Regions from separate parts of the Desulfitobacterium hafniense DCB-2 genome, predicted to be linked through region 4. Evidence: riboswitches for the same ligand, from Rfam matches in the RefSeq annotation. Region 4 holds a riboswitch; each other region holds the start of a gene.
The links. A riboswitch is a leader RNA that binds a small molecule or an ion and turns the genes downstream of it on or off. The one in region 4 is predicted to bind cobalamin.
Positions count from the first base shown of each region.

Region 1: another riboswitch for cobalamin. It lies ahead of DHAF_RS00190 (ABC transporter substrate-binding protein); the one in region 4 lies ahead of DHAF_RS07665 (double-CXXCG motif protein).
Region 2: another riboswitch for cobalamin. It lies ahead of DHAF_RS06495 (bifunctional cobalt-precorrin-7 (C(5))-methyltransferase/cobalt-precorrin-6B (C(15))-methyltransferase); the one in region 4 lies ahead of DHAF_RS07665 (double-CXXCG motif protein).
Region 3: another riboswitch for cobalamin. It lies ahead of DHAF_RS01830 (anaerobic ribonucleoside triphosphate reductase); the one in region 4 lies ahead of DHAF_RS07665 (double-CXXCG motif protein).

Region 1 covers NC_011830.1:30,709-35,176, forward strand. Annotated here, with positions in the region: gene DHAF_RS00180 (metal ABC transporter permease) at 1-450, shown strand, start outside; gene DHAF_RS00185 (metal ABC transporter permease) at 434-1,537, shown strand; cobalamin riboswitch at 1,686-1,875, shown strand; gene DHAF_RS00190 (ABC transporter substrate-binding protein) at 2,178-3,818, shown strand; gene DHAF_RS00195 (ABC transporter permease) at 3,938-4,468, shown strand, end outside.
Region 2 covers NC_011830.1:1,393,299-1,397,766, forward strand. Annotated here, with positions in the region: gene DHAF_RS06485 (glycosyltransferase family 8 protein) at 24-908, shown strand; gene cbiD (cobalt-precorrin-5B (C(1))-methyltransferase CbiD) at 937-2,100, shown strand; cobalamin riboswitch at 2,136-2,313, shown strand; gene DHAF_RS06495 (bifunctional cobalt-precorrin-7 (C(5))-methyltransferase/cobalt-precorrin-6B (C(15))-methyltransferase) at 2,324-3,664, shown strand; gene cobI (precorrin-2 C(20)-methyltransferase) at 3,762-4,468, shown strand, end outside.
Region 3 covers NC_011830.1:386,074-390,541, forward strand. Annotated here, with positions in the region: gene nrdG (anaerobic ribonucleoside-triphosphate reductase activating protein) at 1-169, opposite strand, end outside; gene DHAF_RS01830 (anaerobic ribonucleoside triphosphate reductase) at 169-2,538, opposite strand; cobalamin riboswitch at 2,687-2,870, opposite strand; gene carB (carbamoyl-phosphate synthase large subunit) at 3,084-4,468, opposite strand, start outside.
Region 4 covers NC_011830.1:1,636,432-1,640,899, forward strand. Annotated here, with positions in the region: gene DHAF_RS07650 (reverse transcriptase/maturase family protein) at 1-664, shown strand, start outside; gene DHAF_RS24725 (group II intron reverse transcriptase/maturase) at 735-1,238, shown strand; gene DHAF_RS26755 (HNH endonuclease) at 1,297-1,620, shown strand; gene DHAF_RS07660 (Rpn family recombination-promoting nuclease/putative transposase) at 1,707-2,087, shown strand; cobalamin riboswitch at 2,464-2,642, shown strand; gene DHAF_RS07665 (double-CXXCG motif protein) at 2,796-3,452, shown strand; molybdenum cofactor riboswitch at 3,607-3,739, shown strand; gene DHAF_RS07670 (molybdopterin molybdotransferase MoeA) at 3,845-4,468, shown strand, end outside.

The DNA.
Region 1 (4,468 bases), 1.6 Mb from region 4:
CTGGTGTTCTGGAAAGAATTTAAACTCTTTGTTTTTGACAGTGATTTTGCCCATAATCTGGGCTTTTCCCCCAAGAAGCTGAACTTACTGCTGTCGTTTATGATTGTCTTGACCATTATCATCGGTCTGCAGACGGTAGGGGTCATTCTCATGAGTGCACTGTTGATTAGTCCGGCAGTAGCCGCCCGCCAATGGACCAATAAGTTAGGGGTGATGGTTTCGCTTGCCGCCGCTTTCGGTGCCCTGTCCGGTGTGGTGGGAACCGCCGCCAGCTCTGCGGTGCCTAAGTTGCCCACAGGACCGGCCATTGTGGTGTGCGCCAGCCTCCTCGTTGTGCTCAGTGTTCTGTTTGCCCCGGGAAGAGGTATTCTGCACAGGGTGTACCGGCACAGGAAGAATAAGCTGATGCTGAAACTGGAAGGGAGTGGGCCTGATGTCCCCACAATTTGAAATACAACTGATTGCCGTCATTGTGGCGGTGGCCTGCGCCCTGCCCGGTGTCTTTCTGGTGCTGCGGAAAATGGCCATGATGTCGGATTCCATCACCCATACGATTCTGCTGGGCATTGTGCTGGCCTTCTTTGTCACTCATGATCTTTCTTCCTCCTTTCTGATCGCCGGTGCCGCATTAATGGGGGTCGTCACCGTGTGGCTGACGGAAATGCTGGGGCGTACGCGGCTTTTGGCGGAAGATGCAGCCATCGGTATTGTGTTCCCCTTCCTCTTTTCCATAGCCATTATCTTGATTACGCGCTATGCGGGTTCGGTGCATTTGGACACTGACTCGGTACTGCTGGGAGAGCTGGCCTTTGCTCCCTTTGACCGCATGATCGTGGGGGGAGTGGATCTGGGCGCGAAAGCCATTCATACCACAGGGATTCTTTTGCTTATTAACCTGGCGGTGATCATCATCTTCTTCAAGGAGCTGAAACTTGCCACCTTCGATCCCATGCTGGCCTCTGTGTTGGGTTTTGCGCCGACCCTGGTCCATTACGGTCTGATGACCCTGGTTTCGCTTACCACAGTGGGGGCTTTTCAGGCGGTGGGCTCCATTTTGGTGGTAGCGTTTATGATTGGCCCGCCGGTCACGGCCTATCTGCTTACCGATGATTTAAAGCGGATGTTGATTTTAAGCGGGGTGATCGGGGCCATCAACGGCTTATTAGGCTATCGGGCGGCAGCCCTGCTGGACGTATCCATCGCCGGCTGTATGGCCATGATGACGGGAATTTCTTTCTTGCTGGTCTTTATCTTTGCTCCCGGCCGGGGGCTTGTGAGCACGCTGAGCAGACGCCGCAGTCAAAAAATAGGCTTTGCCAAAATGATACTTTTGCTCCATCTTTATCACCACGAGGAAAGTGAAGCAAACCTTGCTGAGATACAAAGTTATTTGCGCCTGGATGGGGAGCTTACGAAAAATCTGATCGCCCTTTTGCAAAAGGAAGGGTGTATTGAGTTAAACAACAGCGTGATCAAGCTGACTGAACAGGGGCGCCTGACCAGCCTGCGCAGCTATGAGACCTTGCTTTCAGGCTAAGCTGTCAAGAAAAGAGGGATATCCCTGTGAAGGAGGTATCCATTTTTTTTGTTTCAGATTCAGTTATTCTGAAGAAGGTAATTCTGAAGAATTCTAAAGATTCGCTGAAATACATTGTAATTGGGCAAGAAATTTCTTATTCTATCTATAATTTCATATGGGGATGAGTACGATTTTTCAGAGGAAAAACCGTAAGGGAAGTCAGTCAAAGCTGACGCGGTGCCCGCCACTGTAGAAGGGAGTTAACTCACCATAAGGTCACTGGATAGTTATATCCGGGAAGACGGGAGTTAATGAGGAACTTAAGCCAGGAGACCTGCTCATGCCCCGGATTCAAAACAACCTACGGGATGTTAGGGAGGTGGATATCGTGTTCAGAACACTATTATTAAATACAGGATAGAAAGCCCTTCCGTTTGGAAAGGGTTTTTTTGTTTTGGGTCAATGATTTTGGGTCAATGATTCTGAAGAATTCTAAAGATTAGCTGAAAGAAATTGAAATTATACAAGAGTTTTTTTATAGTTAGAGGCAGCTAACTTACTTGAGCATACCTAAATTGCCGGGAGGAAGAGGAGCTTCCCCGCTCATGAGCAAAGGTGCAGGTAAGGGAGTTTAACTATTTTTATGGAGGTAGAAAAGATGAACAAGCCCAAGTTACATTTGCTTCGGAAGCGGTTCGCTCCCCTGCTGATTCTGGTTGTCGTTCTTTTGGTTGGCCTGCCTGGGTGCAGTCCTTCCCCGACGACTTCAAAGGCGCCGGAGGAAGGGAAGAAGGAGGAGCTGGTCCTGGCTGTGGGAATGGCCGATTATGGGATGTTCGATCCCAAAAAGACCTGGGGTGCCATCGGGCAAATCCGCTTAACCCACAGTTCACTGCTTAAAGCCACGAAGGACTTAACTTTTGTCGGCGATCTGGCCAAATCCTTTGAGACGAGTAAAGACGGCTATACCTGGACCTTCAAAATCCGCAATGATGCCAAATTTTCCAACGGCGACCCGGTTACCATAGAGGATGTCCTGTTTACCTATGAAATGCTGAAAGAAGACGGCATCGCCTTTGACCTTTCCTTTGTCGATAAAATGGAGATTAGCGGCAAGGATACCATCGTGTTTACTTTGCAAGAGCCGCGTTCCACATTTGTCAGTCAGCTTTCCGAAATCGGCATTGTGCCCAAACATATTTATGATGACAATTATTCCAAAAACCCCATTGGCTCCGGACCCTATCAGGTAACCCAGTATAATGACGGCGAACAAATCATCATGGACTATAACCCTTATTGGTATGGTGAGGAGCCTCAATTCAAGAAACTCACCTTCCTGCTGCTGGGGGAAGATGCCGCTTTTGCAGCGGCCAAGGCCGGTCAAGTTGATATTTGTTACATTCCTCCCAAATTTGCCGGACAAACCCTGCCGGGAATGACCTTACACGTTCTGGAGAGCGTTGATTCCAGAGGAATTAGTCTTCCTGTCCTGCCCAGCGGCGGAACCGGGTATATCAACGCCAACGAGGTCAAAGTCGGCAATGATATTACCTCTCATTTGGCCATCCGTCAAGCATTGAACATTGGGTTAAGCCGTCAGGGAATTATTGATGTGACCATGGACGGATACGGAAAGGCTGCCTATTCCATTGTGGATGGCACACCCTGGTTTAATGAAAAAACGGTCATTGAGGATGGCCGGGTTGAAGAGGCCAAGCAATTGCTGGCAGATGCCGGGTGGGCCGATACCAACAAGGATGGCATTGTCGAGAAGGATGGGCTGAAGGCCGAATTTGATTTATATTTTCCTTCCAGTGACCAGCTGCGCGGTGACATCGCCCTGGCTGTTGCCGATCAGGCCCTTGGTCTGGGTATTAAGATCAATATCATCGGTGCTACCTGGGATGAAATATTTATCCAGGGCAAGGCCAATGCCTGCCTATGGGGAGGCGGCCGACTTCACCCCCATCAATTGTATACTATGTATTCATCTCAGGTGATCAATACCGGGTACAATAACATGCCTTCTTATATCAATCCCACTTCTGATGACTATATAAAGAAAGCTTTGTACGCCAGCACTCAGGAAGAAGCCAATCAATACTGGAAACTGGCCCAATGGGATGGGAAAACCGGTTTCAGCCCCCTTGGTGACGCTCCCATCGTTTGGCTGGCCCGTGTCGACCATCTGTACCTTGTCAATGATCAGGTGAATATCGGCAACCAACTCATGCATTCCCATGGCTATGAATTTGGACTGTTTGGCAATATCACGGAGTGGTCGATCAACCCTTAAAGCCAATCAAGCTGAACGCTCTATCAGAACAGGTGCGTCTGAAACGCCTGCCCGAAGCATTGGCGTTTTGAACGCACCTGTTTGAATGGGGCCGCTCTATAAACGGGAGGTGCTGTGTTATGTCTCAAAAAATCCTCAGGCGCTTTCTGCGCATGATTACCCTGATGCTGGGCTTATCCATCCTGACCTTCTGGTTAATCCATTTGTCTCCGATTGATCCTGTCAATGCCTATGCGATCAGTGATACCTCTATGTCACAGGAACAGCTGGAAAAGCTGAAGGAATACTGGGGGGTTAACAAATCCCCTGTGGAACAATATTTTTCCTGGGCAGGGGCCTTGCTGCAGGGTGATTTTGGTATGTCCAAGCTGTATAGAGTCCCCGTTATGGACATTATTAAAAGCAGAGCCATGACATCTTTTGCGCTCATGGGAACAGCATGGCTCTTGTCCGGTGTTTTCGGCTATCTGCTGGGAGCGGTGGCCGCCATGAGAAGAGGGAAGCTGCTGGATCGCTTTATTAAATGGTACAGTTATATTCTGGTTTCCATACCCACCTTTTTGCTGGCTTTAATTTTACTGCTTGTTTTTGCAGTCTGGCTGGGAATGTTTCCGATCGGCCTGACTAAACCCATAGGACTGGCGGATGCC
Region 2 (4,468 bases), 240 kb from region 4:
CTCTTGTTCTAAGATAAATCAGCATGATCGATCAGGATAAGATCAATCAGCAAAGGGGTAAAACGATGAATATTTTAGTCACCCTGAACTCAAGTTATGTAAAACAGTTAATGGTTATGCTGACCTCTCTGCTTGACTCCAACCCAGGGGAGCAGTTTACGGTTTATGTAGCTCATTCCGCTATGTCCAAGGAGGACTTTGCACGTATCGATCAGGCCATTGATAGCTCACGATGTAAGGTTGAAGGAATTAAGCTGTCTGATGAAGGTTTGAGCAAGGCACCTATTACCAGCCGCTATCCCAAGGAAATGTATTACCGGATTTTTGCAGTGAATTATCTTCCCGATCACCTTGAACGAATTTTGTACCTGGATCCTGATCTTGTCGTCATCAATCCTCTAAAGGAGCTCTACACCATAGACTTCCAAGGAAACTTCTTCGCAGCAGCCTCCCATGTTAAGGAACTATTGAAAAAACTCAATCACGTCAGACTTAATATGGCTGAAGACAGCACCTATGTCAATTCGGGGGTGATGATGATGAACTTGTCCCTGCTGCGCCAGGAACAGGATGTTCATGAAGTCTACCAATATATTGAAGAATACAAGCACCGCTTATTCCTGCCTGACCAGGATGTTCTTAATGGGGTGTATAGTGATAGAACCCTGACTGTAGATGCGAAAATCTATAATCTCAGTGAGCGGTATTATGCCCTCTATAATCTGAACCCCAAGTACTGGGATGCTAAAATTGATCTGGATTGGGTCCGCAGCAATACAGCGATTATTCACTATTGCGGCCGCAACAAACCCTGGAAAGACAACTATATTGGGGATTTGAACGTTTTTTATAAAAACTATGAGCAAAAGGTTCGTGCCAAAATGAAGGATTTTGAAACTATGAGGTGAAATGATAGCATTATAGTTAAATACGATAATGGGTGGGGCGGCTGATATGAGGAAAAAGACGAAGGACAGGCATTCATGGAAAACGGGCTTTACTACGGGCAGTTGTGCAGCAGGGGCAGCAAAAGCTGCCTGCCTTTTGCTGAAAGGACTGCATCAGGGAACAGAGGTGGATATCCCGCTGCCTCAGGGCGAACGGCTTCAATTGCCTGTACATAGATGGGACAGGGCGGAAGATGTTGCTTGGGTAAGCATTATCAAAAATGCGGGAGATGATCCCGATGTCACCCATGGTTTGGAAGTGGTCGCCAGGGTGCAGCTCCTTTCTCAAAGAGGAGAAATCCTTATTCGCGGCGGGCGGGGCATCGGAGTTGTCACCAAAAAGGGTCTGCAGATTCCTCCGGGGGAAAGCGCTATCAATCCTGTTCCCCGGTCCATGATTCAGGCCGCGGTACGGGAGGTATTTCCCCAGGAAGAAATCCTGGTGGTGATCGAAGTGCCTGAAGGGGAACGGCTTGCTCTAAAGACCTTGAACCCCCGACTGGGAATTATGGGAGGGGTATCGATCTTAGGTACAACGGGTATCGTTCGGCCGATGTCGGAAGAAGCCTTTAAGAATTCGATCCTGCCTGAATTGGATCAAGCCGTCGCTTATGGACACAAAGCCATTGTTCTGACTCCCGGCAATTATGGCTTTAAGGTAGCCAGGGAGCAGCTCATGGTCCCTGAGGAAGCCATTATTCAGATGAGTAATTTTGTGGGCTTTTTGCTGGAAGAGGCTGCTTATCGCAAGATCGAAAAGGTGCTTCTCTTAGGTCATATTGGCAAACTCATTAAAGTGGCCGGGGGAATATTCCATACTCATACTCATGTTGCCGATGCCCGGATGGAGATCCTGGTGGCCCATGCCGCCCTGGCTGGTATGGATCAAAATTCCTTGCAGACCATCGCGGAGTTGCCGACAGTTGAAGGTGCTGCCGAGGAAATTCGCAGCAAGGGCTGGGGGAGCCTTTTATTTAAACTGGCTGAAAGGGCAAGCCACCGGGCTCAAGACCATGTACATGGGGAACTTCAGGTGGGAACTGCCTTTACTTTGCTTAACGGAGAGATCATCGCCTGGGATGATCCGGCTATGGAGATCGGCAAAGAATTTTGGCATTGGCCGCCGGTGGAGGAGGAATTTTGGCGAAAATAGAGAATAGTTTAGTAATTCGAATTAAGTTGTCTTAACAACCGAATAGTATTCAAGGTTCCTCTTTAGAGGAAGAAAAGGGAAGCCGGTGAAAATCCGGCGCGGTCCCGCCACTGTGAACCACGAGTGCCTCTTAAGGCCCACTGGGATGAGCCTGGGAAGGGAAGAGGCATAAAGACTGGAAGCCAGGAGACCTGCCTTGAACATTGCGCTACGTCCACGAGCGATGGATGATGTAGTGACGATTTCGGAAATACCGAAGGGAAGAACCAAAGAGCCGCTCAGGGCTCTTTTTTGTTTAGCTTGCTTTTTTATTGAGCTTAATCGAGGGGAAGGTGATGGGATGATTCAAATAGTGGGGATAGGCCCTGGTACGAGAGCATGGGTTCCCCAGGCTGTTGAAGCAATGGTCGCTCAGAGCGATGTTTTGGTAGGAGGGATACGAGCCCTGGAGCTGTTCCCGGATTTCCAGGGAGAGTCATACCGGGTCACTGGAAATCTGGCGGAAACTCGGCAAACCTTGCAGAAAGTATTGCAGCAGGGCAAAAAAGCCAGTGTCCTGGTTTCCGGTGATCCAGGTTTCTATAGTCTGCTTCCTTGGCTGAAAAGGGAGTTTCCTCAAGAAGAAATTCAAGTATTGCCGGGCCTCAGCTCCATTCAGCTGGCCTTTGCCCGGGCAGGGATACCCTGGCAGGATGCAGAGCTGCTTAGTGTCCATGGACGTCCGCTGAACTGCTTGCCTTTACATCTCAGCCGGCCAGTGGGGGTTCTTACTGGCGGTGAAAACTCACCCCGGAAGATCGCTGAGTATTATCGCACCTATGGCTGCAATCCGCGGATTTCACTTGGCAACGCCTTAACCTATGCGGAAGAGCGTTGGCTGAATACAGATGCTGATCAGCTCATGAATTCAGAAGAAGATTTCGCCAATGCGGTGATGATCCTCTATCCGGAAGAAGCGGAGCATAAGCCGGAACAATCTGTCCTCTCCCTGCCCAGGAGCTTTGGCATCAAGGATGAGGAGTTTATACGCGGTGATGTCCCCATGACCAAGACGGAGATTCGCGTTCAAGTTCTGGCTAAGGCGGGAATTATCCCCGCGAGCCGGGTCTTGGATGTGGGAGCCGGGACGGGAAGTATAAGCATTGAAGCTGCTCTTCTGGCTCATCGCGGCTGCGTTTATGCGGTGGAGGAAAATCCGGAGGCACAAGAGCTGATCCTGAAGAATCAGGAGAAATTCCGGGTAAGCAACCTGCGCTTGATTCGTGGCTCCGCACCGCTGGCTCTGCAGGAAATCCCGCCTGTGGATGTCTGCATTATTGGCGGAAGCCATGGACAGATTCGGGAGATTTTACACCAAGCCCCTCTGGTACCTGGGGGACGGGCAGTGGTGACTGCCGTAACTTTAGAGACATTGGCTCATGGTATGGAGGCCCTGAAAAGCTTGCAATACGAAGATGTTGATGTGGTTTCGATCCAAGCTGTGCGCTGGAAGGGCATTAAGGATATTCATCTTGCCCAGGCCCAAAATCCTGTATTTATACTCTCAGGAAGGAAAGGAAGCTAAGGTCTCCGCTCAAACACAGGAGCCAAGACCCCTGGCAAGGGAGCGGCACTGCAGAACTGCAAGCTGGTGGCAAGACGAGGAACTAAGGAGGAACAAAGTGAAGAAGGATAAGCATGAAGACAAAAACACAGTAACCACCCTGATCGGGGAAAAGGCCAAATTCTATGGGGTGGGCGTAGGGCCGGGGGACCCTAAGCTCATTACTTTACGGGCCGTGGAAATATTACAAGCTATTCAAGTTGTCGCCATACCCAAATCCAAGATGGAGCGGGAAAGTGTTGCCTGGGAAATTGCCCAGTCACACTGCCCCTCCGGAGTCAGCATTTTAGAGCTGGAAATGCCGATGACCGCCGACGAAAGCATACTCCAGGCTGCTTGGCAGAGTGCAGCGGAGAAGATTGAGGCGGAGCTCAGTCAAGGGCATTCTGTTGCCTTCCTTACCTTAGGTGATCCTTCCTTATACAGTACCTATAGTTATTTACTGACCATTCTAAGAGAGCGGCTTGAGCCGGACCAAATAGAGACCATCCCAGGGATCACGGCTATGGCGGCTGCCGCTGCCCGAGTGAATTGGCCTTTAGCCACAGGTGATGAGCCTCTGATTGTTTTGCCGGGGATTGAAGGTTTAGAGGAGTATGAGCACTACCCTAATCTCGTCTTAATGAAAGTATCGCGGAATCTGCCGGAGGTGCTGAATCATGTCCAAAGGACCGGGTCACAGGCGGTTTTAGCTACCCGGGTAGGTCAGGCGGGGGAAGAGATTCGTTTGCTTGATCCGGAGGAAGTGCTGGAAAAAGTGGACTA
Region 3 (4,468 bases), 1.3 Mb from region 4:
TTTCCGCGATGGCAACACTTTTTCCTCCTTCGTAAGCATGAGTCTCAGGATTATGGCAGCCGGGACAGTGGTGGGGACAGCCCTGGGCGAACACCACCAGGCGTATGCCCGGGCCATCCACAATGGACTCCCCGATGATTCCTGCGATCCGGATGCAGGAGTCCATCATTAAAGCGTCCCTTTCTCACCGATGGAGGAGTCAAGGCAATTCAGGTGTTTAATCCGATCCCGGACTTCGGCTTTTTTGGCGTCGTTAAAGCGATCCAAGGTTCCCACCAGATAGCCGGTGATACGGCGGATGCGCTCAAAGGGAGCAGTGCTTTCTTCGCGGCCGCAGCGGGGGCATTCGTTGCCGATGATTCCTGTATATCCGCAGACGGGATCCCGATCCACAGGATGATTGACAGCACCGAAGCCGATGCCGGATTCTTTCATGCAACGGACAATTTTCTCAAAAGCCTCCAAGTTTTGAGTGGGATCGCCATCAACCTCCACATAAGTGATATGGCCGGCGTTGGTCAGCTCATGGTAGGGGGCTTCAATCGTGATTTTGTGAAAGGCGCTGATCGGGAAGCTGACGGGGATATGGAAGCTGTTGGTGTAGTATTCTTTGTCTGTGATACCGGGGATGCTGCCGAAAAGCTCCCGGTCCATTTTGATGAAGCGGCCGGAGAGGCCCTCGGCAGGAGTGGCCAAGAGAGAGAAATTCAGCCCGTATTCCCGTCCTGCTTCATCCATGCGCCGGCGCAGTTGCTGAACAATCTCCAGTCCCAGCTCCCGTGCCTCTTCCGATTCCCCGTGATGCTGCCCGGTTAAGACCATAAGGCATTCAGCCAGTCCGATAAAGCCCATGGAAAGGGTGCCGTGCTTCAGCACTTCGCGAATTTCATCATCCCAGCCCAGTTGGTCGGAATCCAGCCAGATTCCCTGTCCCATCAGGAAGGGGAAGTTCTTGACTTTTTTACGGGCTTGAATTTCAAAACGTTCCAGGAGCTGATTGATAACCAGGTCGATTTTCTCATCCAGCATGGCGAAGAATTCGGTGCGGCTTTGGTGGCTTTTGATGGCAAGACGGGGGAGGTTAATGGTGGTGAAGCTGAGATTTCCCCGTCCAAAGATGGTTTCCCGGGAAGGGTCGTAAATATTGCCGATCACCCTGGTGCGGCAGCCCATGTAGGCAATTTCCGTCTCAGGCCTGCCGGGGACATAGTATTGCAGGTTAAAGGGAGCATCAATAAAGGAGAAGTTGGGGAAAAGTCTTTTGGCACTGACCCGGCAAGCCAGCTGGAATAAATCGTAGTTAGGATCACTGGGATTATAATTAACCCCTTCTTTCACTTTGAAGATATGGATAGGGAAGATGGGGGTTTCGCCGTTGCCCAGACCTGCTTCGGTGGCCAGGAGCAGGTTTTTGACCACCATACGGCCTTCCGGGGTGGTGTCCGTGCCGTAATTGAGGGAGCTGAAGGGAATTTGGGCTCCGGCACGGCTGTGCATGGTATTGAGGTTATGGACCAAAGCTTCCATAGCCTGATAGGTTTTTTTATCCGTCTCGGCAAGAGCTTTTTTGACGGCAAACTCCTGAGCTTTGCGGATGGTAGGCATGTCCAGCTTAAGATTAGGCAGGGTTTGAAGCAGTGCGGCTTCCTGCTCAAAATAATCCGGGTCAGAGGAAAGGGTAGGTGTATGCCCTTGGTTGGCAAGGGCTGAGAATACATCCTTGAGATGGGCTTCCAGCTCTTCCTGATCCACATCCTGATGGATTAAAAGCTCGCAGGCTTTAAGCAGGTTCTGTCTATAAAGCTTAATATAGGTTTTGGCTACTCCCGGCGCCATACCGTAATCAAAATTAGGAATGCTTTGGCCGCCGTGTTGATCGTTTTGGTTGGACTGAATAGCGATACAAGCCAAAGCACTGTAGCTCTGGATATCATTGGGTTCTCTTAAGAAGCCGTGGCCGGTCCCAAAGCCTTCTTTGAAAAGTTTAATAATATCGATCTGGCAGCAGGTAGTGGTGAGGGTGAGAAAATCCATATCATGGATGTGAATATCTCCTTCTTTGTGGGCTTTGGAGTGTTCGGGCTTTAAGACAAACATCTCATTAAACTGTTTAGCTCCTTCGGAGCCGTAGCGCAGCATGGTGCCCATGGCGGTATCTCCGTCAATGTTGGCATTTTCCCGCTTCATATCATTATCTTTGGCTTCTTTAAAAGTCAGCTCCTCATAGACCTTCATAAGCCGGGTATCCATTTCCCGGACACGGGTCCGTTCCGCCCGATAGAGAATGAATTCCTTGGCTGTGCGGGCGTGGCCTCTTTCGATCAGGATCTTTTCCACAGCATCCTGAATTTCTTCCACAGAGGGGACTTTTTTATGTAGGTTAACCTCAAGGTAGTTGACCACTTCTTCCGCAAGAAGGAGAGAGGATTGATAGTCCTTGCCTCCTGTGGCACTGGCTGCCTTAAAGATAGCGTTGGCTATTTTTTCAATGTTAAAAGGAGCTTCCCGTCCGTCGCGCTTGCGAATCTTAGTAATCAAATACAATCTACCTCTTTTCTCAATCTGATCTCTTATCATCGTTCAGGGACTCATGATGACATCCGAAACAAAAACTTCCCGACAGAGATGCCGAGAAGCTAAAAACAACATGCCGTTAGCAGCCCAACATACTCTATCCTCCGTAGAGTTGGTGGTATACACATAGGCAGGTCTTCTGACTTAGGATCATCTATACTTCTTACCTTCCCGAAACCCTTTCAGTGGTAATGCCAAGAAGTATATTTCCCTTACAGCGGCGGGACCGTGCCGGCCTCTAACCGGCTTCCCTTTTCAACTGTGGTTGTACAGTCACCTATGAGATTCCTTATTAATGAACCAGTCTCATTATACATCAAAATCTCGTTGAACACCATATATAGATGAAAGTTTATAAAAAAACACTATATATAGGGGTGTGCAACCGAAAACCAGTTGAGCTAAGACTGATAAAATCATATCTTAAAAGCAAGGGGACTGTCAACGATCTAAATCACATTATCTAATTACATGAGCCAAATTATATGATCTGAATTATATTACCGAAATTACATTATCTCACCATGATATTCCTGCAGGGATTTAACCACGGTTTTATTGGCTGCCGCCTCCTGAGATGCGGCAATTCCTTTGGCGCTGGCTAAGGCGGCCGGGGTGGTGGTGATATAAGGGATCTTATACTTAATGGCGGTCTTGCGGATGTAGGAATCATCTTTGAGGCTGCGTTTGCCGATGGGGGTGTTAATGACCAATTGGATCTCGCCGTTCATAATACCATCAGTGATATTGGGACGGCCTTCCTCAATTTTATGGATGAATTCGGCGTCAATGCTATGATCCTGAAGGAATTTCCGGGTCCCCTGAGTGGCTTTGATCTTAAAGCCCAGCTTGAGGAATTCCTGGGCGATTTCGATGACCCCTGAAGAGCGGTCCTGTTCGGCAATGCTCATAAGGACGGTTCCGCTGAAGGGCAGGGAGGAGTGGGTTGCTTCCTGAGCCTTGAAATAGGCCAGGCCGAAGGAATTGGCCATGCCCAAAACCTCTCCGGTGGAACGCATTTCCGGGCCGAGGACGGGATCTACTTCAGGGAATTTGTCAAAGGGGAAGACCGCTTCTTTGACGCCGTAATGGGAGATCTGAGCAGGCTTGAAGTTGGTTGCGATATCGTTCTTTTGCCCGGTATAATCAGCCAGTATCAACTCCGTGGCCAGCCTGGCCATGGGGGTGTTGCAGATTTTGGAGACCAGGGGTACGGTGCGGGAAGCTCTGGGATTGGCCTCTAAGACGTAGACCTTATCCTCGGCGATGGCGTACTGGATATTCATAAGCCCTACCACATGGAGTTCCTGGGCAATCCGCTGGGTATAATCGATAATGGTGCGCAAATGGCGGTCGGCAATGGTCAGGGGAGGAATGACGCAGGCACTGTCTCCGGAATGGATCCCCGCCAGCTCGATGTGCTCCATAACGGCAGGGACGAAGGCATGAGTACCGTCTGAGACGGCATCGGCTTCTGCTTCGATGGCATTCTCCAGGAATTTATCGATAAGAATGGGGCGTTCCGGGGTGATGTCCACGGCGGCGGCCACATATTCCCGCAGCTGTTCTTCATCAAAGACAATTTCCATGCCCCGGCCTCCCAGGACATAGGAGGGACGAACCATGACGGGATAACCGATCATCTCCGCCGCTGCCAAAGCTTCCTCCAGAGTGCTGGCCATACCTGCCTGGGGCATGGGGATAGCCAGTTTCTCCATCATTTTGCGGAACTGATCCCGATCCTCAGCCTGGTCGATGACTTCCGGTACGGTACCGAGAATTCTTACTCCCGCCTCCTGGAGCTGGGCGGCGATATTCAGGGGTGTCTGGCCTCCGAATTGGACGATGGCGCCGATGGGGCGTTCTTTTTCATAGATGCTTAAGACATCCTCCA
Region 4 (4,468 bases):
CGGAAAGGTCAAGCTGTATGTCCCGAAAGACAAATGGGTTGGTAAGTTGCGGGAATACGGTGTGCTCAAAGTAGCCTCGGACGGTAACGGCAAGGAAAAATGGACACCGCAGCCAAGAACCGACTTCATGGGACTGGAGCCGCGCGAAATCGTCAACATGTATAATGCCCAGCTTCGGGGTATCTACAACTATTTTCGGATGGCCAACAACGCCTCGGTACTAAACAAGTTTCATTACGTCATGAAGTACAGCTTGTACAAGACTCTGGCGGGTAAGTTCAGAACCACGGTTTCAAAGATTAATGCCAAATATAGCCGTGATGGCGCATTTATCGTGGAGTACATGACTAAGTCAGGAATCCGGAGGGTCACGTTTTATCAAGATGGATTCCCTCGCATAGTTGCCCCCCTGCCAGCAAATGTGGACTACCAACCGGAATACGTGGTCAACTACGAACCCAAGGAACTGTTCTACCGCATGAAGGCCGCCAGGTGTGAGTTGTGCGGCAAGGAACATGTTCTGGTCAGCTCCCATCAGGTGAAGCGCCTGAAAGACCTGACCGGCAGCCACCCATGGGAACGGGTCATGCTGAAAATGCGCCGAAAGACGCTAATTGTGTGCAACGAGTGCCACAGGGCAATACACTCTGTAGATTCTGAGTAAATGGAGAGCCGTATACCCCGAGAGGGGTAAGTACGGTTCGGGGGCGAGCATCCGGAAACCTGCCGCAGCAATGCGGCAAGGCGCTGGGTGCTTAGCCTACTTCATCGTCGGAGTTATCGGCAGCAAAACCGACGCCGAACGCGTCAAAACAGACATCAAACAGTTCTTAGCAGGAGAGCTTAAACTCAAAATGTCGGACGCCAAGACAAAGATTACACATTCAGGGGATAAAGCCCGCTTTCTCGGATATGATATTTACGTCTCACGGGAGCAGTGCGCAAAGAGACGAAAAGATGGAGCCATTATGCGTTCGCAAACAGGTTCCATCAAACTGCTGGTCCCGCACGAAAAATGGGTGGGCAAACTCCGCGAGTACAAGGCGTTCAAGACAGTTCTGACTTCAGATGGCAAGGAGTCCTACAAGGCATTGCACCGGGGCAAGCTTGTTAACCGGTCTGACATCGACATTTTAACAGCATACAACCAAGAGATAAGAGGGATTCGCAATTACTATAGGGTTGCGAACAACTCCATCAAAATAGGCCGATTACAGTATGCTGAAAACGTTCGCTAGAAAATACAGGACATCAGTTTCAAGAATAAAAGCCCGTTACGTGATGAAAAAGACGTTTATGGTGGAGTACACAATAAAAAGTGGCAAAAGAGTGGCAACGTTTTATAACGGCGGCTTTCATCGAGAGAGACTGGCAATAAATGATGCACGGGTGTCACTCCTCCCACAATACACAAGATATGAGAAAAGGAACAGTTTCACCAATCGTATACGTCTGCATAAGTGTGAACTCTGCGAAAAAACGAGTGGGCAATTAACTTTCCACCAAGTCAAGAAACTGAAGGAACTGAAAGGCGAGCGTGCATGGGAACGCGTAATGATTGAACGCAGGCGCAAGACGCTAGTCGTATGTCCTGATTGCTATCAACAAATTCATACCTGAGATTAGTTCGGCAATCGAAGGTAAATGGCGAGCCGGATACATCGAGAGATGTCCGTCCGGTTCTGGAGGGAGCGCGGCGGTAGCTTATGCTATCGCCAACCTTACCTCATAGCTACCCATCCCAAAGCATAGCCCTGCAGCTGCTGAAATATATGGTCAGGATATGGGAAAGTAAGCTAAAGGAATCTCCGACAGATAGACTACCGGTCATCATTCCGCTGGTAATCTATCACGGTCAGGAGCAATGGGACGGTCCGCTGAAACTATCTGGGATGATCGACCATTATGAACAGCTGCCTGATACGGTAACCCAATATATCCCGGAGTACAGATACATCCTCTACAACCTCTCCACATACACTGATCAAGAACTGGTCGGCAATATGTTGCTCCTGATTGTATTGAGGGCGATGCGGGCAATCTTTATCAAAGATGAAAAAATTTCTATACCATCCTGCATGAATTAGTTTTCAATTTGGAGAAGGTGGAAGACAAGGAAAAGGCGAAGCGATTCTTTGAAACCTTGATCATATACATCTTAAGTACCCGGCAGGACCTGGAGTTGAAAAGGATTTATGCTAATTATCAATGCAATAGTCCAGAAACATTCTCTAAATCTGCATATAAATCACCAAGGGCCACCTTTGCAAACAGGGTGTCTACATTATCAAAAAGGACTGTTCGCCGGAGGCAATTTTCGCTTTCGTATCATTGATTTCTTCCCGAAGTTCATCCTTTCTTACCAATAATATATGCTGCTCTTTGCTGTAGGCAAAATATTCTGTTGACTTACAGTGATACTTGATATAATGTTGGTTATAAGGAAAAGTTTAGGAAAAAACTGAATATCAGGCGGAATAGGGTTGCTTAAATGCATTAATAGGGAACTCCGGTGTGAAGCCGGGACAGCCCCGCTACTGTAAGAAGGACGAGTCCCTTAGAGGATCCACTGGTGAAAACCGGGAAGGTAAGGGATGAGGATGAGTTCAAGTCAGGATACCTGCCCCATTCCGGAAACACAAGTTTTCGGGGGAGAATAAGTGTAGCAAATTTATGGGTAGGATGATCGCTCATCTTTACTTATTACATGACGTCTGCCAGAGCCGAATACACCGGCTCTTTTTTATTATCGGAGTATATGCTGGAAGGTAGAGTATATATTGGAAGGTGATGAGATGCGTTATTATTGTTTGGAAATTGATGAAGGAGAAAAAGAGCCCTACGCCTATGGAGCAAGTGTAGGCGAATGGCCAAGAAAAGAGATCCATTGTCCCCTATGCCAAAGAGAATGGAAAAAAAGCACAATGTATGACTGGGGAACCGATAACCCTATTGTTTTGTCTAATGATAATTATCCTGATTTTCTCTGGTTTTATATCAACCATATCTCAGGGAAGGCCAAAGACGTTCTGGAAAGAGAAAAGATTACGGGTTACAGCTTAGAGAAAGCTCATGTACTATCCGTCCGTGATCTATCGGATCTGCAACTAAAGGAGCTCCGGCGCCAGGGGATCAGAATCCATAAGATACCCACGGAACCGCCGGTCTATCACAAGCTTCATGTCGCTGTGAGTGCCGAATTTTATAAAAAATCAAATGTTATTCTGCTCGATCGTTGTCCGGAATGCGGCTACGAAACCTATAGTGCCGAGAACAAGGAGCGGGTTGAAGCGCGGGATTACCTTTATTTAAGAGAAGAATCCCTCAAAGGAGCGGATCTGTTCAGAGCCAAGGGCTACGGTGTTACCGTTTATTGCTCCGAGCGATTTGTGGAAGTCTATAAAAGACACGAGCTCACAGGGCTGACATTTACCGAGATTGAAGTGCTTTGATATCAGGCACTTCTTTTTTGAGCATAAACATAGCTTTGTATACCCCAATTTTATAACTATATAAACCTATATAACCTAATTTAGTGTAAAATAAAATCAGGATATTTATTTTTATGTTTATTTATGTTATGTTATGTTTATGGATAAACAACGAAATTGAATAGTTTTCCGAGCTCCTTTGTCTAAAAGACTATCTCATGACGGAGGAGCCTGAGCAAACCGCTCACGGGGTCAGTCAGGAAACCAGCTGGCCTTCACTGATGAAAAGGAAGCAGAAAATACAGGATTGACAGATCGGATGCTGGCTTTTGCTGTTTTCGTCATCAGGCGGTTTTGCTTTAGAAAGGCAGGCCGCTTTTTCTGTTGGTATTGTTTTTATAAGGAGAAACACCATGGCAAATAATCAGCATGATCACATCAGCTGCCCCTCCTCATCCTGCATCGGTTGTGCCACACGCTGTCATCGGCAGCAGAATGATCCGTTCTCCCGGGATGAGGCTTTGGCGATCCTTTTCGACCAGGCCAAATTTGAACTGGCCAAGGAATTCGTACCACTGAATGAAGCTTTGGGCCGGGTGACTTCGGAACCGACCTATGCGGCCTTCTCGGTGCCTTCGGCAGATACCGCCCAGCATGACGGAATTATGGTGAACTGGGAACAGGCTAAAAAGCTGCTTGAGAGCGGCAGCCGGGTGCTGGCTGAACATGAATTTTGTCTCCGGGCCATGGGCGCGGTGATTGAACCGCCTTTTGATACAGTGATTCCGTTGGAACAGGTAAAGCATTGGACAGATGGAAGAGTGGAAATCAAGGCCCTGCCCGCACCGGGGCAGGGAATCAAGGGGGCAGGCAGCAGCATCAGGGGGGGTGAGCGGCTTGTTCCGGCCAATTACCGACTAAACCCGGCTCATCTCTCGATCCTGCGTTTTGCCGGAGTGGAAACGATAACCGTATGGAAAAAGCCCAAAGCTGCCATCATTCCGGTGGGGGACGACCTGGTGGCACCCGGCCGCCGG